Regions from separate parts of the Aminobacter sp. BE322 genome, predicted to be linked through region 1. Evidence: predicted binding sites of a transcription regulator. Region 1 holds the regulator's gene; each other region holds the start of a gene.
What was found. Region 1 encodes PhoB, which activates phosphate uptake and scavenging genes when phosphate is short. Its sites were predicted from a motif close to TGTCATNNANCTGTCAT; they were not measured.

Region 1 (3,673 bases):
GCCGATCTCGACCAGATCGTCGAGAAGAGCCTGCAGCGGGCAGCGCTCTGGAACGAGGTCAAGGACCGCCTGCACGAAGCCGGCACCGGCCTTTCCGGCGGCCAGCAGCAGCGGCTGTGCATCGCCCGCGCCATCGCCGTGTCGCCCGAGGTCATCCTGATGGACGAGCCGTGCTCGGCGCTCGATCCGATCGCCACCGCCAAGGTGGAGGAGCTGATCGACGAGCTGCGCGAGAACTTCACCATCGTCATCGTGACCCACTCGATGCAGCAGGCGGCGCGCGTGTCGCAGCGGACGGCGATGTTCCATCTCGGCTACCTGGTCGAGGAAGGCCCGACCGACAAGATGTTCACCAACCCCGACGACAAGCGGACGCAGGACTACATCACCGGCCGCTTCGGCTGAGTGAACGCCGCTCCGATCACAAAGACGAGGATACGATCATGGGCGAGCACACAGTCCGGTCCTTCGACGAGGAACTCCAGCACGTCGACCAGGTTATCCGCGACATGGGCGACCTGTCGGCCACGATGGTGGCGAACGCCATCCGCGCGCTGCTTTCGTCCGACCAGCCGCTGGCGCAGAACGTCATCGCCGACGACACCATCATGGACGCCAGGCAGCGCGATCTCGACAACAGCGCGATCACGCTGATCGCCAAGCGCCAGCCGATGGCGCAGGACCTGCGTGCCGTGGTCGGCGCGATCCGCATGGCGGGCGACCTCGAGCGCATCGGCGATCTCGCCAAGAACATCGCCAAGCGGGTGGGCGCCGTCGGCCAGTCGGCGATGCCGCGCAACCTTTCGCACTCGATCGACGCCATGGCGCAGCTGGTGCTCGGCCAGGTGCGCGGCGTGGTCGACCTCTATGTCGCGCGCGACGCCGAAGGCCTCAAGAACCTGCGCGCGGACGACCAGAAGGTCGATGTCCAGTACACGGCCGTGTTCCGCGAACTCCTGACCTACATGATGGAGGATCCGCGCAACATCACCGCCTGCACGCACCTCCTGTTCTGCGCCAAGAACCTCGAGCGCATCGGCGACCATGTCACCAACATCGCCGAGAACGCCTATTTCGTGGTCACCGGCACGCAGCTGCCGCTCAATCGGCCGAAGGTCGACGAAACCACGTCGCCCGTCTCGGCCTGACATCTTCCGCAACCGCATGCGTTTGGCGCGGGGGCGCTGCACAGGTTAAATCAGCGCATGGTCCGAACCGGGCCGTGCGCCAGGACAAGGTACTGACGATGATCGCTCCCAAGATCATGGTCGTCGAGGACGAAGAGCCCCTCGGCGTGCTGCTGCGCTACAACCTCGAGGCCGAGGGCTACCAGGTGGAAGTGGTGACGCGCGGCGACGAGGCCGAACTGAGGCTGCAGGAAAACGTGCCGGACCTTTTGGTGCTCGACTGGATGGTGCCGGCACTTTCCGGCATCGAACTCTGCCGGCGGCTGAGGATGCGCCCCGAAACCGAACGGCTGCCGATCATCATGCTGACGGCGCGCGGCGAGGAGAGCGACCGGGTGCGCGGGCTTTCCACCGGCGCCGACGACTACCTGGTGAAGCCGTTTTCGACCCCGGAGTTCATGGCGCGGGTGAAGGCGCTGCTGCGCCGCGCCAAGCCCGAGGTGCTGTCTTCGGTGCTCAAGGTCGGGGACATCGTGCTCGACCGCGAGTCGCACCGGGTCTATCGCAAGAAGAGCGAGATCAAGCTCGGGCCGACGGAGTTCCGCCTGCTCGAATTCATGATGCGCCATCCCGGCCGCGTGTTCTCGCGCAGCCAGTTGCTCGACAATGTCTGGGGCGAGACGATCTACATCGACGAGCGCACCGTCGACGTGCATGTCGGGCGCCTGCGCAAGGCCGTCAACAACGGCCGCATGCCGGACGTGATCCGCACCATCCGCGGCGCCGGCTACGCCATCCGGGAAGACTGACGGCCGTCCCGGAGCGGCCGGCATGGCGTCGGCTGGACGATCAGCCTTGGCCAGTGTCCTAATGTCACAGCGGGCGCGCTTCGCGCGCCCGGAGCGTTCGGGCGAGGCACCGGCGCTGTCGCACGGACGCGTGGCGCCCTCTGCGCCGCCATGCCATTCCAGCCCTTTGTGGTGCTCAAATCGCCGCAGTTCGACGCGTTTGTCCTGACGCTGTCATGAATATAAATTCGAATCTTCCCGTTACTGTATGCTTTATGCTCAAAACAATATCCACATCTCCCGCAACGATTCCGTGATGGTGACCGTAGCGGATGTTCTTGAGATGACAATTTTTTGATTGGGGAAATACTCAAAATTGCCACTTTTCATGCTAGCTGGGGCACCGTGCGTAACTTGCTCTCGGCCATTTTCCTGGTGGTGGTCACCATCCTGAACGGACTGTCCCTCGAACGGGCAGCGGCCGAAGGCGTGAACTTTTCAATCGAGCTGCCGAAGGTGCCCGCGCAGGCGGAAATCACCGCCATTGCCGACGAGTGCTTGCCGTCCCCGGACCGCTGCACCGTCGAATTGTCGGCCGAAAGCCTCGCCAGCCTGCACTGCCTGGGCGAATGCCCTGCCTGGCTGACCCATGTCGAGCCTGCCGCGCCGTTCCGTGCCGCGGCTCTGATGCTGCTACCAGATCTCTTGCTGCGCGTCGGGTCAACCGCGTCGCTGTTACGGCCACCCATCGCTGCCTGATTTTCAGCCGATCGCTCCTCGGTCGACGCCGACGAAGCCGTTCGAAATCAGCTGCGAAGGGGAAGAGGATGACCTCCCGAACCCGCCCGTCGCCGCCCGCCCGCCTTCGCGTGGCAATTGCGCCGCGAAATGCCGGATCGTGCCAAGCGCGCATGCGCCGTCATCGATCGGCTGATCGGTGCCAATGGTTGCATTCGCATGACCACGACCGGGGCCGACCTCCCTGACCCCGTGTCGCCCTGAATGAAAGAAATGAGTCCAGGAGACTGCCTAATGAACACAGACACAATAGAAACCAGCGCCGCGGAGCCCATCGCGGGCGACGGCCCGGCATTGAGCCGCCGACGCTTTCTCACCGGCGCGGCGAGCCTGGGGACCCTCGTGGTGTCCGGCTGCGTCAGCACCCAGGAATCGGCCGCGCCGGTGGCAAAGGCGCCGGTCGAACCGGCGCCGGTCGCCGACGCCAATGCCCTGGCGATGTACGGCCCGCTCCCGAACGAGCGGTTCCCCATTCCCGCGGTCGACCTGAAAAAGGTGCCGAGCCGCTTCTATCGGCGGCAGGTCGACTACGTCACCGAGGAGCCGGTCGGAACGCTCGTCGTCGATACGGAGAATTTCTACCTTCACCTCGTCCAGCCGGGCGGCAAGGCCATGCGCTACGGCGTCGGACTTGGCCGGGCCGGATTCACCTGGGCGGGCAGGGGCCGTATCGGCTGGAAGCAGGAATGGCCGAAGTGGACGCCGCCGGACGAGATGATCGCGCGTCAGCCAAATCTCGCCCAGTGGAGCGCCGACCGGGGAGGCATGCCGCCCGGCCTGACGAACCCGCTGGGAGCGCGGGCCCTCTACGTCTTCCAGGGCAAGGTCGATACGCTGTACCGCGTCCACGGAACGCCGGAGTACTGGACCATCGGCAAGGCGGTTTCGAGCGGCTGCGTCCGCCTGATGAACCAGGACATCATCGATCTGTACGACCGGGTGCCCAGCCAGTCTCCCATA
Region 2 (3,673 bases), on a different contig from region 1:
TGAGCCGGCCCTGCGAGAGTTCCGCCATCAGCCGGCCGCCGCCTCCGCCTTCTTGCGGCGCTTGAACTGCGCGATGCGCTTGGGCGCATGAGACTTCAGCGCGTCACCCCGTCCGGAAAGGCTCGGATTGGTCATGAAATATTCCTGCGCATTGAACGGCTCTTCGCCCTCGTCCAGCGTCACCCGGCGAGAGGTACCATCCGCCAATACTTCGAAACTTTGCTGGTTGTCCATGATGTTTCCCAGCATGACCTGGCCGAGCACCTGTTCATGCACCGTCGAGTGCATGGCAATCGGCACCATGCATTCGACCCGTCGGTCGAGGTTGCGCGGCATCAGATCCGCCGAACTGATGTAGACGATCGCCTCGTCCGACGGCAGGCCGTGGCCGTTGCCGAAGCAATAGATGCGGCTGTGCTCGAGGAAGCGGCCGACGATCGACTTGACGCGGATATTCTCCGACAGGCCCGGAACCTGCGGCCTGAGGCAGCAGATGCCGCGCACCACCAGGTCGATCTCGACGCCGGCTCGGCTCGCCTCATAGAGCGCATCGATGATGATCGGGTCGACGAGCGCATTCATCTTCATCCAGATCTGCGCCGGCTTGCCGGCCCGGGCATGCTCGACCTCGTCGGTGATGTGCTTGAGAATGCGGCTCCTCAGCGTATAGGGCGACAGCGCGATGCACATTTCGTCGGCCGGCTCGGCATAGCCGGTGATGAAGTTGAAGATCTGGGCCACGTCCCGGGCAATCGCCGAGTCGGTGGTGAAGAAGGACAGGTCGGTGTAGATGCGGGCGGTGATCGGGTGGTAGTTGCCGGTGCCGAGATGCACGTAGTTGCGCAGGCGACCGTCCTCGCGGCGCACCACCAGCGACATCTTGGCGTGCGTCTTGAGCTCCAGGAAGCCGAACACCACCTGCACGCCGGCGCGCTCGAGGTCGCGCGCCCAGCGGATGTTGGCCTCTTCGTCGAAGCGCGCCTTGAGCTCCACCAGGGCCGTCACCGACTTGCCGGCCTCGGCCGCGTCGATCAGCGCACGCACGATCGGGCTGTCGTTCGAGGTGCGGTAGAGCGTCTGCTTGATCGCCACCACCTCGGGATCCATCGCCGCCTGGCGCAGGAACTGCACCACCACGTCGAAGGATTCGTAAGGATGGTGGACGACGAAGTCCTTCTCGCGGATCGCGGCGAAGCAGTCGCCGCGGTGGTCGCGGATGCGCTCGGGAAAGCGCGGATTGAAGGGCGGGAACTTCAGGTCGTCGCGGGCGACCGCCACGATCTCGGATATCTGGTTGATGGCCAGCGGCCCGCTCAGCACGCTGACCCGGCTCGCCGAGACCCCAAGTTCGCCGGCGACGAACTCACGCAGTTCGGCCGGCATCTGGCTGTCGAACTCGATGCGGATGACCGAGCCGCGGCGCCGGCGCTTCAACGCGGTCTCGAACAGCCGCACGAGGTCCTCCGATTCCTCCTCGACCTCGATATCGCTATCTCGGATGATCTGGAACGTGCCGGAACCCTTGACCTCGTAGCCCGGGAACAGCTTGCCGATGAACAGGTTGACCGTCTCCTCGATCGGGATGAAGCGCACCGCGCGCTTGCGGTCGGGCAGGCGGATATAGCGCTTGAGCGCCACCGGCAGGCGCAGCAGGGCGGTCATCTCCTCGCCGTTCTTGCGGTGGCGGAGCTGCAGCGCGATCGAGAAGCCGAGATTGGGGATGAAGGGGAACGGGTGCGCCGGGTCGATCGACAGCGGCGTCAGCACCGGAAAGATCTGCTCCATGAAGTGCTCTTCGAGCCACTTCTTCTCGTCCTTGGCGAGGGCCGCCGCCGATATGCTCTCGATGCCCTCGAACTTGAGCAGCTCCATCAGGCTCGACAGGCTCTTCTGCTGGTCCTCCTGCAGCCGTTCGACCTCGTGCAGCAACTGGTCCAGCTGCTGCTGCGGGGTGCGGCCGTCGGGGCTGCGGATCGCGATGCCCTCGCGAACCTGGCCCGCGAGACCCGCGACGCGCACCATGAAGAACTCGTCGAGATTGCCGGCCGAGATCGACAGGAAGCGGACGCGTTCGAGCAGCGGATGGTTCGGGTTCTGCGACTGCTCAAGCACGCGCCGGTTGAACTGCAGCCAGGAGAATTCGCGATTGACGAAGCGGTCAGGGTTGCCGTCGACCGGCCCGGTCGGCGACTTGTCGTTCACGAAATCGGTATGCACCGGCCTCAATTGATTCATGGACAACCCTTCCCCACTGCCGCGCTCGCCGCTTATCCGGCTCAGATTATCCTCTGACAGGCAATTGCGACAGTTTCATTTCAGCATCTTGCAAACCCGTCCCTAATGATACAAACGCTCTCGGAGAAGGTTTCTCAGACGGAGAAAATGATGGCCGGCGGCTCCATTCCCCACTTCCAGAACGACGCTGGACATGCCGTGATCGAGATCGGCGTGAAGGAGTTCATGTGCGTGGGCGCCAACCCGCCCTTCGACCATCCGCATGTCTACCTCGACATGGGCGCGGATTCCGAAAAGGTCTGCCCCTACTGCTCGACGCTCTATCGCTACTCGGCGAAGCTGAAGGCCACCGAAACCCTGCCCGCCGGCTGCCTCTACGTGGCCGACCGCGCCGCCTGACCCGATCGCCATGAGATCGCGGCAGGTCGTCATCGCCGGCGCGGGCGTCGCCGGCCTCACCGCCGCGCTCGCTTTCGCCAGGAAAGGCCTTGGCGTCCGCGTCCTCGAACGCGCAGCGGCGCTCGAGGAAGTCGGCGCCGGCCTGCAACTGTCCCCCAACGCAACCCGCATCCTCGGCCGCCTCGGCGTGCTCGACCTCGTGCGGCCGTCGACCGTGCGGCCGGAGGCGATCGTCCTTCGCGATGCCGCGTCACTCAAGGAGCTTGCCCGGGTCCCGCTCGGCGCGTCCGCCGAACTGAGGTGGAGCTCGCCCTATCTCGTCGCCCACCGCGCCGACCTGCAGCATGCCCTGCTCTCGGCCGCCCGGCAAAATCCCCTGATCGAGATCAGCACCGGCGCAACGGTGACGGGAGCCACTCTTGATGTACGGGCCGTAGAGGTCGGCGTCGAGCACGACGGCAATGCAATGTCGCTTGAGGCCGAGATGCTCGTGGCGGCTGACGGGGTCTGGTCGCACAGCCGCCGCCTTGTCGGCCCGAACGACAGGAGCCGCTTCGCCGGCGAGCTGGCATGGCGCACGACCATCGCCGCCGACAGCGAGACCGGCCGCAGCTTCGCGTCCCTCGGTTCGATGCAGGCGGTGACGACCTTTCTCCATCGCGGCTTTCACATGGTCGCCTATCCGATCCGCGCCGGAACCGCGATCAACATCGTCGCCTTCACGCCCGGCGCGGCGATCGCCGAACAATGGTCGGGCGAGACGGACGCCGACGCGCTGAAGCGCGCCTCGCAGGGCAGCGCGCCTGCGCTCACCGCGCTGCTCGACCACGCCGGGCCCTGGACGGTGTGGCCGCTGCACACGGTCGACAGCGCCAGGCCATGGACCGCCTCCGACCGCATCGTGCTGATCGGCGACGCGGCGCACGCCATGACGCCCTTCGCCGCCCAGGGCGCCGCCATGGCGATCGAGGATGCCTACACGCTGGCCGAAGTCGTAGCCTCGGCACGATACCCACACGGGCTGTCGCAGTGGGAGGCG
Region 3 (3,673 bases), on a different contig from region 1:
CGCTCAAATCGGGCAGGGCCGGCCAGGGCAGGCTGCGCGGGATGCCGCCGAAGCGCGTGCCGATGGTCTCGACCTGCAGCCCGAGCGCTGCCGCGGCGAGCGATGCGACGCCGACCGCGATCAGCATGCCCGGCCAGCCCGGCCTCAGCCGCTTGAGCACCAGGATCGTGCCGATCGTCAGTCCAGCCACCGCGATCGCCGCCGGGTTCGCCGTGCCCGCGGCGTCCGCCAGCGCCATCAGCTTCGGCACCAGCGGTCCGGGTTCCTTGCCCGTGAGCGTCAGGCCGAACATCTCGCTCAGCTGGCTGGCGAAGATGATGACGGCGATGCCGGCGGTGAAGCCCACGGTCACCGGATAGGGGATGAACTTGATGTAGGTGCCGAGCCTGAGATAGCCGATGGCGACGAGGAAGATGCCCGCCATCATCGTCGCCAGGATCAGCCCCTCGACGCCCTCGCGCGCCACCGTCGCCGCCACCAGCACGATGAACGCGCCCGCCGGCCCGCCGATCTGGAAGCGGCTGCCGCCCAGTGCCGAGATGATGAAGCCGCCGACGATGGCCGTGAACAGGCCCCTGTCGGGCGACACGCCCGAGGCGATCGCGATTGCCATGGAAAGCGGCAGCGCCACGATCGCCACCGTCAACCCCGCGATGGCGTCGGCCTTCAGCTGCGCCGTGCCATAACCCTCGCGCAAGACCGTCACCAGCTTGGGCGTGAACAGTTCGGCGAATGTCGGTCGGTCGTGTCTATGTCTGTTGCCTGCTGCGTCCATGCCTGCATCGTCCTGCAATGCGGCGGGATCGTCGGCATGTCTGTCGGCGGTCGCCGTCGCGACTCTCTGCGGATGGTTGACGGGCTCAGCCGGCCTTCTTCTTCAGGCGCACGCCGCGGCCGCCGGCCTCGGTCTCGCCGATGAGTTCCACACCGGCGGCGTCGAGCGCTTCGATGACCTTGGTCAGCGTGTCGACCACGCCGCGCACCACGCCCTCGCTCGCTTCCATGCGCTGGATCGTCGGAACCGAGACCCCGGCCTTTTCGGCAAGCGTCTTCTGGTCGATGCCTGCCAGCGCTCGAGCGGCGCGCATCTGTGCGGCGGTGATCAATGTCGGAGTTCCCGTCTCTGTCCGCAGAATGAATGTATCATACATTCATGGTGATGTTTCAAGCATTAATATCGATGTTCAGCGCATGTCGTCTTCAGTTTCCTCGCCGGGCCGCAGCAGGTAGCGGCTGACCACCCAGCACAGCGTCGCCCAGGCGAAGCCGGCGCTCCATCCGGCCAACACGTCCGAGGGCCAGTGCACGCCGAGATAGATGCGGCTGATGCCGACCAGCAGCGCGGTCAGGATCGCGACGAAGAAGACGAAGACGGTGGTGGCGCGGCCGGGCACCACGCGGGCCAGCACCACGCCCAGCGTCAGGTAGGTCACCGCCGCGAGCATGGCGTGCCCGCTGGGGAAGCTCATGGTCTGCACCTGCGCCAGGTGCGAGACCAGGTCCGGCCGCGGCCGGTCGATGCCGAGCTTGAGCAGGCTCGAAAGCACCTGTGCGCCGGCGACCGAGGCGAACACGAACAGCGCCGGTCCCCAGCGCCGGATCAGGCACAGGTAGATGATGGCGATCGCGGTGATGTAGATCAGCACCGCAGCGCTGCCGAGCGCGGTGATGTCGCGCATCGCCTCTTCGAACCAGGCGGGTCCGATCGGGTTGTTGGGTTCGCCCGCCACGCGGAAGGCGAGCAGGATGTCGGTGTCGAAGGAGCGCGGTGCCGCGTCGCGCGCGACCTCCGCCAGTTCGACGAAGGCCCACAGCCCGCCGGCGATGACGATGCCCGCCGCCAGCAGCGACAATTGGACCTTGTTCCACAGTTTCTGATGCATCGTCCTGCCGTTCCGTTCCAGCTTCGGGATGGCCGCTTCCGGGCCCGTGCGCAACAAGTGGGGAGAGGTTTCCCAAAGAAAAGGCGCGCAATCAAAAGGTCGCAGCGTCTTTCGTCGGCAAGGGCCGATCCTCGACGCTGTATAGCGGCGCCCGATTTTCGGCGAAACTGTCATGCTACTGTTATGTCGTCCGATTAGCGGTCTCGGCGAACCCCAAGCGAAGCATCAGCCAGAGGTCGAAAACATGAACCAGCACGCTCCCAACGATCAGAAATTCCGCACCAGCCTGCTCGAGGAGAATGACGGTCCCGGCCACAACCCGACCGACAACCGCACCATGGGCGACATCATCGCCACGCGCTTCTCGCGCCGCAATTTCCTCAAGGGATCGCTCGCCGTCTCGGCGATTGCCGCCACCGTCAGCCCCATCGCCATCATCCTCGCCGACGACGCTCGCGCCGCCGCCGCCTCGGCCTTCAGTTTCGACGAGGTCGAGGCCGGCATCGACGACAAGCACCATGTCGCCGCCGGCTACGACGCCGACGTTCTGCTGCGCTGGGGCGACCCGATCTTTGCCGACGCGCCCGCGTTCGACCCGCTGAACCAGTCGGCCGAGGCGCAGGCCAGGCAGTTCGGCTACAACAACGACTATGTCGGCTACGTGCCGCTCGAAGGCTCGGCCGAGCACGGCCTGCTCGTCGTCAATCACGAATACACCAACGACCACCTGATGTTCCCCGGCATCGTCAAGATCGCCGAGGGCAAGATCGAGGTCGCGCCCGCCGACCAGAAGCGCGTCGATATCGAGATGGCAGCCCATGGCGGCTCGATCGTCGAGATCCGCAAGGAGGGCGGCAAGTGGCAGGTCGTGCGCGACGGCAAGCTCAACCGCCGCATCACCTCCACCACCGAGATGCAGCTCACCGGTCCGGCCGCCGGCCACGACCGCCTCAAGACCAATGCCGACGCCACCGGCACCAAGGTGCTCGGCACCCTCAACAATTGCGCCGGCGGCGTCACGCCCTGGGGCACCTACATCATGGCCGAGGAGAACTTCCACGGCTATTTCGGCGGCGAGCTGCCGGCCGACCATCCGGAGGCCGCCAACTACAAGCGCCTCGGCGTGCCGGAAGGCACCTATGAGTGGCTCAAGTTCTACGATCGCTTCGATGTTTCCAAGGAGCCGAACGAGCCCAACCGCTTCGGCTGGATCGTCGAGGTCGACGTCCGGGACCCGAACTCGCTGCCGAAGAAGCGCACCGCGCTCGGCCGCTTCAAGCACGAGGGCGCCGAATCCATCGTCGCCCCCGACGGCCGCGTCGTCTTCTACCTCGGCGACGACGAGCGCTTCGACTACGTCTACAAGTTCGTGACCAAGGGCAAGTTCAACCCGGATGATCGCGCCGCCAACCTCGACCTGCTCGATGAGGGCACGCTCTACGTCGCCAAGTTCGCCGAGGACGGCTCGTTCGAGTGGCTGCCGCTGGTCCAGGGCGAGGGTCCGCTCACGGCCGACAACGGCTTCGTCAGCCAGGCCGACGTGGTCATCGAGACGCGCCGCGCCGCCGACCTGCTCGGCGCCACCAAGATGGACCGGCCCGAGGACATCCAGCCCAATGCCGTCAACGGCAAGGTCTATGTCATGCTGACCAACAACTCGAAGCGCAAGGCCGACCAGGTCGACGCCGCCAACCCGCGCGCCGAGAACGCCTTCGGCCACATCATCGAACTGGTCGAGGACGGCGGCGACTTCGCGGCCACCAGGGGCAAGTGGGAAGTGCTTCTCAAGT
Region 4 (3,673 bases), on a different contig from region 1:
CGGTCATGTCGGCATCCTCGTCCATGCCGACGCGCAGCGCGTCGAAGACGGTGGTGATGCCGGCGGACGCCACCTGGGCGTCATGGGCGAGGACGGCCGCGATGGGGTTCCAGCGCACGCGCGGGCGCGGCGCGTAGTGGCCTTCGAGATGGTCGGTATGCAGCTCGACGAGTCCGGGGATGACGAAGTCGCCGCCCATGTCCTCGCCGACGGCGCTCGGACCGGTCGAGATTTCGGCGATCCTGCCATCGCGGACGACGATGGTGCCGTCGATCACCTCGTCGGCAAGGACGATGCGGGCATTGTTCAGGACAAGGTCGGTCATCTCAGGCGGTCTTTCTCTCGGCTTGCCTGCCCAGGGCGTGGTAGCTCAGCACCTCGAAGGGGGCACCGGCGGCCGGTTCGACGAAGACGGCGAGGCCGGCGACGGGCACCGGCCTGTCGAGCACGTTGCCCAGGCATTGTTCGATGGCAGCGCGGACGCGCAGCACCTCCTCGGTGGCGACGCGACCGGTCAGGGTCATGTGGAAGCGGAAGGCGTCGAAGACGTAAGGGTAACCCCACTGGCTGAGGTAGCGGCACTCCTGCGGGCTCAGCGCGTCGGGGTTGCGGCGGGCGAGCTCTGCGTCGGTCAGCGGTGCGCGATGCGGTTCGAAGGCTCCGACCACGTCGCCGGCAAAACGGTCGAGCTCGGGCAGGGTCTCCGTCGGGACGAGGGCGAAGAAGCCGTCGATCTGGGCGAGCTTCAGGCGCGGAATGTCGAAGGGAACGGTTTCCGCCGCAAAGGCGTCGACGGCGTCGACCAGCATCTGTTCGCTCACGCCGTCGGCGAGCCGGAACGGCGCCTTCAGCGTGGCATGGAAGCCGTAGCGGCGGGCGGCGGCGGTGTGGAAGGCGACTTCGGCCGCCGACAATTCGCCATGGGCCTTCGCCGGAAGGGACGCGCCGCCAAAGGCATCGCGCCCGAGCCAGCCGGCCGCGATGCGGCACAGCGGATCGTCATGCTCGGGCGTGAAATAGATGGCGTAGCGCATGGCGCGATTCTTCCTTGGAGATGAAGGCCCGATAGATGATTTGCGTGACAGTTTGACGAAGTAGTGGCCGACTTCCTTGGCTTTGCAAGGGCCGGCCCAAAAAGTTCAGTGGCTGGACTTGCCCCCGATCAGGCGGTGGCGCAACGCGGTCGAGATGTTGTCGAAAATGAACACCACGACCAGGATGAGCAGCACCATGTAGGCGACGTTCTCCCAGTCGGAATTGGTGCGCATGGCTTCCCACAGCTTGAGGCCGATGCCGCCGGCGCCGACGGCGCCGATGATGGTGGCCGAGCGGGTGTTCGATTCCCAGAAATAGAGCGACTGGCTGACCAGCACCGGCAGCACCTGCGGGACCACGCCGTAGCGCTGCACCGAGGCCGGCGAGGCGCCGACCGAGCGCATGCCCTCGCGCTGCTTGTCGTCGATGTTCTCCAGCGCCTCGGAGTAGAGCTTGCCGAAGGTGCCGGTGTCGGTGAAGAAGATCGCCGACATGCCGGCGATGGGGCCGGGGCCGAAGGCGCGGGTGAAGAACAGCGCCCAGATCAGCATGTCGACCGAGCGCAGGAAGTCGAAGAAGCGCTTGGTGACCTGGTTGACCAGACGGTTTCGCGTGATGTTGCGGGCCGCCATGAAGGCCAGCGGGAAGGCGAGCAGGCTGGCGAACAGCGTGCCGACGAAGGCCATGACGATGGTCTGGGCGAGCTTCAGCCAGACGTCGCCATGCTGCCATTCGGAATTGTTGACGATGTTGTTCCAGGCAAGTGCTGCATTCGACATGCCGGGATCGAGCCGTTCGCCGGAGACGACCAGCGAGGCGACCTCGGCGAAGGACTTGCCCCAGAAGGGCGAGTTGGCGTCGAAGAAGAAGTTTTCCCAGCCGAGGAAGCGGCGGCGGATCTTGACGTCGTCCCGGTCGACCTGGACGCTGCCGGCAAAGCCGAAATCGGCGACGATCTTCTCGCCGGCCGCCTTCTGCGTCGCCCAGGCGGGCAGGGCCCCGACGATCGAAATGCTCTGGCGCGGCACGACGGTCACGTCGAGCGTTTCGCCGCCATGGGTGACGACGACGCGCTCGGGCGCGATGTCGATTGCCGTGCTCGAGCCGATATGGGCGACGACCCGGTTGGCCGGGGCCTTGTTGGCGGCAACAGTGGCGCCGGCCGGCTGGGCGATGTCGAGCCAGTCTGGATGGCGGTCGGCGCGATAGGACGAAAAGCGTGGATAGCCGACGTCGAGGCGGCCGTCCTTGAAGGCGACCTGCGGCCGGACCTCGTAGGAGACCCAGTCGGCCAGGTAGGTTCCGGCGATGCCCCAGTTGCCGCCGGCGAGCACGGCGCCGACCGCGAAGAACCACCAGGCGAAGGCGACATAGGCGACGATACCGGCGCCGACTGCCCAGCCGGTCAGGCTCTTGCGCCAGGAGCCCCGGAAGACGCCGGGATGGCGGTCGGCGATTGCCTGCATTTCGGCCAGGGAAAGGGTGGTCATGATTAATCTCCGCGACCGGAGGCGAAGGCCTGTTCGCCGACCAGCTTCTTGCGCAGCCAGGCCGAAAACTGGTCGACCGCGACGATGGTGCAGAACAGGAGGAGGATGATGGCGAGCGTCTTGGCCTCGTGGTTGCGGCTGATCGACAGGCGCAGCGCCTCGCCGATGCCGCCGCCGCCGACCGCGCCGATGATGGTCGAGGCGCGGACGTTGATCTCGAGCCGCAGCAGCGCGTAGCTCAGGAAGTTGGGCATGACCTGCGGCACGATGCCGAACCAGACGCGCTCGGGCCAGTTGCCGCCGACGGCGCGCAGGCCTTCGTCGGCCTTCATGTCGGCGTTCTCGACCACTTCGAAAAACAGCTTTCCGAGCGCGCCGATGGTGTGCAGCGAGACCGCGATGATCGCCGGGATCGCGCCCATGGAGAGCACCGCCAGGAAGAAGCCGGCGATGACGATCTCGGGGAAGGCGCGCAGGATTTCGAGGAAGCGGCGGACGAAGAAGCGCAGCCAGCGCCGGGTGACCAGGTTGGACGCCGCGAGGAAGCAGAGCAGGAAGCCGAAGGCGAAACCGATCAGCGTCGAGACGAGCGCGATGTTGATCGTCTCCAGCATCTTGTAGACGTATTCGGGCAGGTAGAACGAGCCGACCAGGTACATCCGGCCCTCGGGGTAGTCGAACTTCAGGCTGCCGTCGGCATAGGGCGAGGGCAGGTCGAACAGCGCTCGCCAGATCTCGTAGCCGTCGCGCGGTATCAACTGGTCGGCGAAATCGAAGAAATGCGGCAGCCGGTCGAAGAATTTGCCGGCATTGGTGTCGTTGGCGAACCAGAGCGAGCCGGAAAGGGCGAGGAACAGCAGGATGAGGCCGCCGATGGTGTGCAGGCGGCGACGGCTGGCGAGTTCGCGCCAGTGGCGCTCGACCGCGAGGCCGGCTTCCGTGAGGGGCATTGTCATGAAGGTTCCGTCCGATCCCGGATGAAAAAAGGACGCGCCGCGATATGTGCGCGGCGCGTCCGTGTCGCCTTGCGGCTTAGCTGCCGATCTGCGCCTTGCGGGCGTCGATCACGGGCTGGTAGAACTCAGGCGTGACCTCGGTGTAGCCCTTGAAGTCGCCGCCCATGATGGCCGAGAAGCAGGCCGCATCGG

Region 2: J2X50_RS07360 (RNA degradosome polyphosphate kinase) is a predicted target of PhoB. The motif match lies at 2,302-2,318, and genes of this name have one in related genera.
Region 3: J2X50_RS18835 (PhoX family protein) is a predicted target of PhoB. The motif match lies at 2,052-2,068, and genes of this name have one in related genera.
Region 4: J2X50_RS05285 (DUF1045 domain-containing protein) is a predicted target of PhoB. The motif match lies at 1,079-1,095, and genes of this name have one in related genera.

Annotation. Positions count from the first base shown of each region.
Region 1 is NZ_JBNPXB010000005.1:227,917-231,589, reverse strand. Features, by position in the region: gene pstB (phosphate ABC transporter ATP-binding protein PstB) at 1-405, shown strand, start outside; gene phoU (phosphate signaling complex protein PhoU) at 444-1,148, shown strand; gene phoB (phosphate regulon transcriptional regulator PhoB) at 1,247-1,936, shown strand; gene J2X50_RS10710 (hypothetical protein) at 2,321-2,674, shown strand; gene J2X50_RS10705 (L,D-transpeptidase) at 2,948-3,673, shown strand, end outside.
Region 2 is NZ_JBNPXB010000003.1:259,472-263,144, forward strand. Features, by position in the region: gene ppx (exopolyphosphatase) at 1-28, opposite strand, end outside; gene J2X50_RS07360 (RNA degradosome polyphosphate kinase) at 28-2,235, opposite strand; gene J2X50_RS07365 (zinc-finger domain-containing protein) at 2,386-2,634, shown strand; gene J2X50_RS07370 (FAD-dependent monooxygenase) at 2,645-3,673, shown strand, end outside.
Region 3 is NZ_JBNPXB010000015.1:7,955-11,627, reverse strand. Features, by position in the region: gene J2X50_RS18850 (SulP family inorganic anion transporter) at 1-775, opposite strand, end outside; gene J2X50_RS18845 (helix-turn-helix domain-containing protein) at 861-1,106, opposite strand; gene J2X50_RS18840 (phosphatase PAP2 family protein) at 1,185-1,883, opposite strand; gene J2X50_RS18835 (PhoX family protein) at 2,128-3,673, shown strand, end outside.
Region 4 is NZ_JBNPXB010000002.1:254,707-258,379, reverse strand. Features, by position in the region: gene J2X50_RS05290 (alpha-D-ribose 1-methylphosphonate 5-triphosphate diphosphatase) at 1-325, opposite strand, end outside; gene J2X50_RS05285 (DUF1045 domain-containing protein) at 327-1,034, opposite strand; gene phnE (phosphonate ABC transporter, permease protein PhnE) at 1,140-2,525, opposite strand; gene phnE (phosphonate ABC transporter, permease protein PhnE) at 2,528-3,475, opposite strand; gene phnD (phosphonate ABC transporter substrate-binding protein) at 3,558-3,673, opposite strand, start outside.